DNA from 2 places in the Flagellimonas marinaquae genome. Region 2 is predicted to be linked to the other one. Evidence: riboswitches for the same ligand, from Rfam matches in the RefSeq annotation. Region 2 holds a riboswitch; the other holds the start of a gene.

What was found. A riboswitch is a leader RNA that binds a small molecule or an ion and turns the genes downstream of it on or off. The one in region 2 is predicted to bind thiamine pyrophosphate.
Region 1: linked by a shared signal. The riboswitch ahead of pnuC (nicotinamide riboside transporter PnuC) and the one ahead of MJO53_RS05520 (TonB-dependent receptor) in region 2 are both predicted to bind thiamine pyrophosphate.

The regions. Positions count from the first base shown of each region.
Region 1 covers NZ_CP092415.1:2,732,833-2,737,226, forward strand. The annotation lists gene MJO53_RS12255 (LysR family transcriptional regulator) at 1-825, opposite strand, end outside; gene MJO53_RS12260 (acyl-CoA dehydrogenase) at 1,125-2,153, opposite strand; gene pnuC (nicotinamide riboside transporter PnuC) at 2,125-2,724, opposite strand; TPP riboswitch at 2,777-2,880, opposite strand; gene MJO53_RS12270 (RNA polymerase sigma-70 factor) at 3,278-3,880, shown strand; gene MJO53_RS12275 (FecR family protein) at 4,090-4,394, shown strand, end outside.
Region 2 covers NZ_CP092415.1:1,215,689-1,220,082, forward strand. The annotation lists gene MJO53_RS05520 (TonB-dependent receptor) at 1-1,915, opposite strand, end outside; TPP riboswitch at 2,000-2,093, opposite strand; gene MJO53_RS05525 (DUF4301 family protein) at 2,630-4,165, opposite strand; gene MJO53_RS05530 (AAA family ATPase) at 4,146-4,394, opposite strand, start outside.

The DNA of each region.
Region 1 (4,394 bases), 1.5 Mb from region 2:
CCCGGTTCTTTTTGCTAAATAAAACCACCTTTCTATGCTGGCATTTTTAATATCTATGACCTTAAGCCTGTTCTGGGATAGATCTTGAATAATTGAATGTATTGAAACCAGGGCAAAATCTTGGGAGTTGTAGAGGTAATTCTTTATAGCTTCAGTGCTGTTCAAGACAACAACTGTGTTTAGGCTTTCAATCTTTTCATTGGAAAGAAAGTTATCTATTATCTTTTTGGTCCCAGAGCCCTTCTCGCGTTCTATTATCGGGATATTTTTTAATTCTTCAAGACTGATACTACTTTTTTTAAACGAGTTATTTGCTGCATTGGTGACCAGAACAATTTCATCTTTAATTAATTTTTTAAATTCTAGTTTGGGATTTGAAATGATACCTTCTGTGATTCCGAAATCGATTTGCTCATTCATGATCAGCTTTTCTATGTTTTCGGAATTATCGCTGGTAATGTTGAAAGTTGTTTCAGGGAATTGAACTCTGATCTTTGCGATTATTTTTGGAATTATATAATTGGAAAAGGTTGTACTCACCCCGAATGAGATCGATCTTGGAAAAGGCTCGTTTTTAGTAATGAATTGCTCTTCCATTTCTGAATAAATAGATAGTATTTTGTTCACATAAACCAGAAATGACCTTCCTTCCTTTGTTAATTCAATAGAACTTCTTTTACGGACAAAAAAGGTGGTTTTATATTCTTCTTCCAAGGATTTAATGGTTTTGGACACTGCCGGTTGCGAAATATGAAGATGTTCGGCAGCCTTGGTAAAGTTTAACTGATTGGCTACAGTTTTAAATATGTGCAATTTGGTTCTCATTCGGCTTTTTCAAAGGTATCCAGAATCTTGTTATGCCTCCGGCTTGTTAAAAAAAATCCCTGTCGACAGTCGATCATTAATAGATGTACAACCAGAAGAGAATGGGAAATTGGGGGAGAACTAACATTTTTAGGAAAATAAACATTAAAATCGAGACCAAGATAAAAACTTTACGAACCATTGGTGTATTGATCAATGTCCAAGGATTGAGATTTGTGTGGTGAAAAAATCAAAAGAAATGCTATGGTTTTGCCAATTACATTGGTTTAGGAGTTTCCAAACAACCATTCTAGTGGTGGTTAAAGTTTGCCTAGCAGACTAAAGTTATGATGTTGTGTGGCGGTGTAGAAATCATTGAAAATATGGTTCAACGGGTGTCCAATGCTGCATGCACGTATGCCCAATGTGGTGTAGGCCTTTATAAATTTATCACTAAGACGCTGGACCAGTTCGGTGGCTTCTTGGTGGAGACCCAAGGCAAAAGGTTCTGTTATTTTGTCGGAGTTGGTTACCATCTTATGGACTTTCACAGCATACCTGTGGCATATCCTGTTACTTTTTAGGATTATCTGTTGGAACTCATCCAACAAATGATTGGGGACATTACTTTTAAGGGATTCGCTCAAAAAATGTTCTGCCATACCTATATAGTTGACCCATAGGGTCAAATCTGCAAAGACCGTAAAGGGCGTCCTAAAAATGGAGTGAGGCAAGCGTAGTCGATCATATGTAAAGCTATATTTTTCATCAATCAATATGGAGTCAACGCTAAAGGAATGGGTAGCCGTGGCCCGAAGCCCGATGGTATTCCAATCTTTGATAATTGCAACATCCTGCCTGTTCAACAAAAAGGATCGAATTATTGGTGCCCCATCCTTACAAAGAACATCCTTGCCCTCTTTCTGAACTTTTGCGTTCAAAGTAAAATGAGTCAAATATGGTGCCCCCGTCGCATATTTCCATGTTCCGTTAAGTACGTAGTTATTGCCATTTATTTGAGCAGTTCCTGTAGCTCCGCCACTCCCACCAAAACAGATAGGCGTGGTCGATTTGTTGAAGATCGTTTCGGCCACATCGTGGTTCAGGTTTCCGATAAAAAAATTGGCTCCGCTGCAAAGGGTTACCGTCCAACCCAAACTACCATTGGCCCTAGCCAATGATTGGAGCATTTTTAACCCATTGGGCAAGGACATTTCCAGCCCGCCAAATGATTTGGGCACCCAAATGTTCCATAGGTTGTTCTTGCCTATCCACTCCAGAACGTGTGGGGAGAGTTCATCTCCGAAACAATGCATTTCTTCAAGCTCTTGCAAATCTGTTACTTTCATCTTTCTCTAAAATTCGTTTCCATTTAAGGTACCCCGATATGGCCACTGCGAACAAAAATGCAGTAAGTCCGGCATAGATATACAATTCCTTATAGATCAATAGGGGTATGGATATAATATTGCTAATGTTGAGATATATCCAATTTTCTATTTTTCGTTTGGCCATCAACCACATCCCCGACCAGGCAAAAGCGACAACAATGGCATCCCAAAAAGGTACATCCGAATCGGTATGCTGGCTCAACCAGTAGGCCATTATCGCAAAACACCCCATGGCAATGCCTATTGCAATGCTATGTTCTTTGCGATTGGAACTGGAAATAGGGGTTTCCATTGCCTTTTTGCCCAGTTTCCAATAAAACCACCCATAAATGCTCATGATCAAATAATAGAGGTTCAAAAGTATGTCTGCATATAATCTGGATTGGTACAGGACCCAGATACTGATAAGAATGGCAACAATGCCAAAAAGATAATTGTGAACATTGTTTTGCCGGGCCAAAAGCACTTGTACCACGCCAAAACCGGTGCCCAGCCATTGCAATAACACTATTTCGGAGAAAAGTTCCATTTTTTTGGGTTTACTTTTAAAATGAGGTGCCCAAAAAACGGAATACAAGTCAAAACTGACCTTGCCGTACTCCCTACGCCAGCATTACCTGGATCAGGTGCGAAGCATTTGCTTCCGGGTATAATCTCAGCCCAAAGTAGGCACCCCATGATACTGCGAAGATATCATTATTTATGGTCCAATTAAAAATCAATTTCGGGCAAATGCAGGAAAAGCTATCGTTGTTGTTGGATTTGGACGTTCACCATCAGCCTATTTCACAGAGACTAGGAAAATTATACTTTAACTTAGGTGTACCATTCGTAATTATGGTTAGGCCATTAAACTATATATGGCAAGCTTGATAAGCAAATCCAATCTGTATAGTTGTTTTTATTTTTTGAGCAGGCTTACGTTAAATTAAAGTATGTAGTATAGTTTAATGTAATCCTTCATGAAATTTGATGAAAAAATAAATATATTTAATGTTTTTTTGGAAAAAGCTGAATGTTTTCTTGTTTTTTGTCCTTGAAAAGAAAACTGGATTCACGAAAGAATTTTAAATGCGCCAGATTTGGATTCAAAAGCTTCACATGATAACGACAGATTATTGGTTGAACTACTAATAAGGGGAAACGAGAAAGCCTTCCATGCTCTGTATCAAAAATACCATAGGGGACTGCACGCGTTTGCATTAGGATTGGTCAAATCCAAAGAAATGGCCGATGAAATTTTACAAGAAGTTTTTATGTCTGTTTGGGTCAATTGCGAAATCTTGAATCCAGATCGTTCTTTTAAGTCTTACATATTTACAATTGCAAAGAACAAATCGTTGAATTTTTTACAGAAAGCAGCCACTTCGAATAAATTACGGGACGAGATTTTTTACAAGAGCCAGCTTGCACGGAACGATGTCGAGGATTATTTGATCAATGCTGAATATGCGGAATTGCGAGAAAAGGCCATTGGCAATTTGCCCGCTAAGCGACAACTTATTTTCAAGATGTCCAGGGAAAAAGGTATGAGTTACGATGATATAAGCAGGGAACTTGGGATTTCTATTAGTACCGTTAAAAACCAAATGAGCAAGGCATTGTCGGATATTAAAGAGTACCTTAACACACATCCGGATATCTCCCTATGTGTTCTCATCGCAATAAATTTATCTTTAGATTGAATGTCTTTTGGTGATTTTAGACGGTTTGTTCATATAGCTTCAGCATCCTATTCAATTAAATTTCAACTTTTTTTAATTTATTAATACTCAGAAAATCAAACTATTAATTTTGATTTTAAATTAATATTAAAAAAACTTTAAGTTAAGAGTAGTACAAAAGTGAAGCTCAACTGTATTATTAAGAACAACGTCGATAAAACCAATATTTGATGAATTCCCAAAAACGATTTGAACAACTGATCAATAAGTTTGTGCAAAATCGATGCAGTAAAACGGAGTCTGAAGAGCTGATTCGTTTTTTACAACAAAAGGATGCCGATTTGCAATTGCCATCCGAAGATACTGTGCTGTCGTTGTTGGATTCATCGAACACCATAGATGAGGCCAAGTCCAACGAAATTTATCAAAGGATTTTAGAAGTTAAAACTGGACAAAGCAAAAGGCGATCCATTCCCAAGTATTGGACAAGTGTTGCGGCTTCGATCGTTGTTCTTATTTCGTTGGGAATTTACTT
Region 2 (4,394 bases):
TGTTCCCTGCAATCAATTTGGGAGAATAGGCAATATTTGTATTCCCTAAATTTTGAAGCTCACCATCTCTTTCAAAATAAAAATCGAGGTTACGGTTATCGCTCAAGGCGATGTTGGGCCTCCAAGTAAAGACATTGGACAAATTGACGGAAGCATCGATTTCGAGTCCCAACCTATAACTATCGCCCACATTGGAACGTAATGGTGCTCCAACGTCGTTCAATTCACCGGTAAGCACCAACTGATCTTTGTAACGCATATAATATACATTGGTGTTTACTTGAAAACTAGGGGAAACGTATCGCCATCCTAGCTCAAAATCGTTCAATTTTTCCGGTTTTGGACTTCCACTTTCGTAATCATTTCGGTTGGGCTCACGATTGGCCCTGGCGTAGGATAGATAAAAGTTATGGTTCCGATTCAAATCGAAAGTTACACCCGCTTTTGGGTTAAAAAAATTAAAGGTATCGTCCACCAATCCTGTATCCTCCCCATTGGCCTCGTAAGATACGCCACGATATTGTAGATCGCCGAACAAAGACCATTGGTCCGTTAACTGGTAATTGGCTTTGGTATAGAAGTTCAGATCGGTTTTTGTGGAGGAATCATCATAATACCTATCCCTAATTTCGGTGCTACCGGCGTATTCGGCCCAGATAATCTCTCCGAAATGGTCTCCTTTGTACTCGTTGTATCCACCTCCAACAATAAGTTGCAGACCATTATTTTTATATGTCGCGGAAAAAATACCTCCATAAAAATCATTGTCCAACCATCGTCGACGAATCAAATCGGTGGTTTCCACCAAATCTCCATTTACACTGATGGGCTCCAATCCATAGGTAGCAAAATCATCGTCTTCCCTAAATTGTTCAAAATAGCCTCTTCCCCGAGTATAATGTACGGCAAAATGGGTGTTCCAAGAAGCGTTCCATGTTTCGTACCAATGCAACTGAAAATGATCTTGTTTGTAATTATCCACTTCTTTGTCGTAGTATTGGGTGGTGCCGTTGTCGTCCGTATATTCTCCTGCGGAATTATAGGTACGGTCGTCCCTTAACTGTTCTGCGGTGATGCCGTTCCAAGCTTGGTAGGTGATTTCATGCCCTCCAAAAAGCAAGGCTTTTACCAGGGTGTTTTCATTTTTATATGCCCCTTGTAAAAAATAACCGTCCAGTTCTGATGATGCACGGTCCACATAGCCATCCGAAGTTATCCTGGACAACCTTCCGGAGAATTCAAAATGGTCGTTCAACAGTCCGGTACTGAACTTAACATTGTTCCGTAAAGTACTAAAGCTGCCCACAGAAGACGAGATCCTTGCGTATCCTTCTTCGGAAAATGCGTCGGTAAGCAGGTTTAAACTTGCTCCAAAGGCACCGGCGCCGTTGGAAGATGTTCCCACTCCACGCTGCAATTGCAAGTTTTGTGTTGAAGAAGCGAAATCGGGCATGTTCACCCAAAAGCTACCATGCGATTCGGCATCGTTGTAAGGTATACCATTAATGGTAACGTTTACCCTTGTGGCATCGCTGCCACGTACCCGAATGCTCGTGTAGCCCACGCCGGCCCCTGCATCCGATGTAGTTACCACAGCGGGCATAAAATTCATTAGAATCGGGATATCCTGCCCCAGATTCCGCGGTGCGAGTTCCACTTTGTCCAATTCGGAAAATGTAATGGGAAATTCCTTGGTTGCCCTCACACCCTGTACCAAGACTTCGTCCAGAGTCACTTTTTTGCCTTCCAATGTGTCGATTTCTTCTTGTGCACTTACAGAAAATGCCAAGCCGAATAGGGCTAAAGTGGACAACAAAAATTTAATGCGATAACGGTTTCTTTTCTTTGTCTGTCGCACTGAACCGCTTTTTAGTGCTGCGGCCTTGCACTGCATAATTGAATAAAGGGTTTTCATTCGTAAAATTGCTACGAATAAAAGGGGTCATTATTCTTTGTTAATAATTGATTTTTGTTTCTGATGAAACATAGAAATTCCAAGATGCGCGATCTGCGCATTCCCTTGGCGGCATTACCCGCCCAGGTTCATTGGGTATAATCTCAGCCTTTTGGTAAAAGCACCCCTTTGAGATGCGGCAAATGTAAGATGTTGTGATGATTTTTAAAAACGAATTGCAAGAAAACCGTTTACCCACAAATAAAAAAGACCGCCGAAGCAGTCTCTTTCACTTTGCGTGATCACAATCGCTTGGAAAAGCTATCTATAATCTGGCAAATGGACAATACATGGATAGTGTTTATATAGCATCACCCTAATTTTTAATATCCTCGTCTCTTTTTCTGTTCTGCAGATAAATTATCAATACGTATAGAGCCAATCCCAAAGAGATCAAATCCATAATAAGCACAATTTTGCTAAACATAGTATTAAGTATAGTGTTCTGTAATTTGGGCCTGATCTTAAAGAAAGCCGCACAATATGCACGGCTTCTTAACAAACCAATCAACCAACTTTAAATAACCCTTTCGGATTATCTCAATTCAATTCTATCACCGAAAATAATTTCGTGTTTACTTATAAGACACAGCTTTTGTTCATTGGTCACTTTCAAAAACAAAAAAACCCATTACATAAAATGCAATGGGCTCGAACTTATTGAAACATATTGTTTTACACCTGATGCGTAGGCTTTAAAAGATCGTTCACGGTTTTTACCGGATTAAATGTAACCAAGGGCACCTCCACAAAAATGGTGTTCCAAAATGCCATTGCTCCATTCCACAGACCTGGAAGCTCGAGTGCCTTGAGCTCTTTTCCTTCTTTGGTTTTTTCTGTTATAAAACCTTGTTTATGATCTACAAAATCCAAAAGATTATATTTTTCTCCTTTGTAATTACGCACACCACAAACCAAATCCACAGGGTTAAAATGTGTGGAGTTTTGTAAAATGGCAGCTTGTTGTCTATTGTTTTGATCTATCTGTGCGGATTCAATAATTTGAAGCGATATATTTCCTTCATTATCTTTTATCCAAAATGGACCTCCTCCAGGTTCTCCTTCGTTCTTCACCATTCCGCATACACGGATGGGACGATCGATCCTATCCTTTAAAATTGATTTTTGCTCCGCTACACTAAAATCATCGTAATTTCCGGGCATACGAACATTTAGGTCTTTCTCCAAAAATGCCTTGATCTCATCGGCTTTTTCAAAAGATACTTCACCCTCCAACAGTTTGGCATACGCAAAGGCTTTGTCCTGCACTTTCTTAAGGACTCCTGCCAACATTTTTTTGCTATTGGCCACGGTTTCGAGATTCTTATCGATAACAACGTTGTCTATGTTTTTAATAAAGACTATGTCGGCATCTTGATCATTCAAGTTTTCAATAAGTGCTCCGTGCCCACCTGGACGAAACAAGATAGAACCATCATTATTTTTAAAGGGCTTGTTGTCCATATCCACGGCAATGGTATCGGTAGATGGTTTTTGATTTGAGTACGAGATATTAAAACTGGTGTCCGTTTTTTCTGAAATTTTTGGCCCCACCTGTGCTTCTTCTTCGGCAAACATGGCATCGTGCTGTTCGGATACGGTAAAATGGAGATTTGCCCTGCCTTTGGTTTTTGCGTAAAGTACGGCCTCTTTTAAATGTTCCTCAAAAGGTGTTGCCGCACCAGTTTCATACTGATGGAATGGCAACAATCCTTTGGGATAAAATCCATAATTAAGTCCACTTTCCATCAACATTTCCTTTACAAAAAGAAAAGCTTCTTCGTCTCCATTGGATGCTTTTCCCTTGATCCTGGTCATAATCCGGTCATAAAACGGAAAACTGGATAGGTTATCCGTAAACTTTTTGACATCGGTATCCCCTGTTCTATCGATATAATCGGAGAGTTTTTCTTTTGATGGATCGTAACTGTCCAAAAAGTTGAACATGGCCTTGAACATTCTGGATGCCGCGCCCGAAGCGGGCACAAACTTTAAAAGGTCCAGTTCTGAGCGATGGTCTTCAAAATACTGCAGAAGATCTAACTGTTCTTTCTCGGAAAATCGAAGTATGCCATTGCCCACTACAGCTGCTTGCGATAACTGCACAAAGGGAATCCCATCTTTAAATGTTTGTATCTGATTTTCTACTTTTTCTTTGGATATTCCTTTGGAATCCAGTTGTTCCAAGTCTTTAGGACTTAATTCGATCATGTTTTTGGAGTAGTTTATCTATATGTTCAATTGCTGTTTTAAGCCTTGATGCTTTATCACCCCTTAATTTAATGAATTTCCTATTATTCTGTTCCAAAGCCTCCTTAAAATATCCGAACATACGCTCTCTTTCGTCCGGCTTGTCCCTCAGATCATCTGCCACCCAGGGCGTATCTATATAGGTCAAAAAATAAAGATCGTAACTGTTTTGGAGTGCATATTTTTCTAT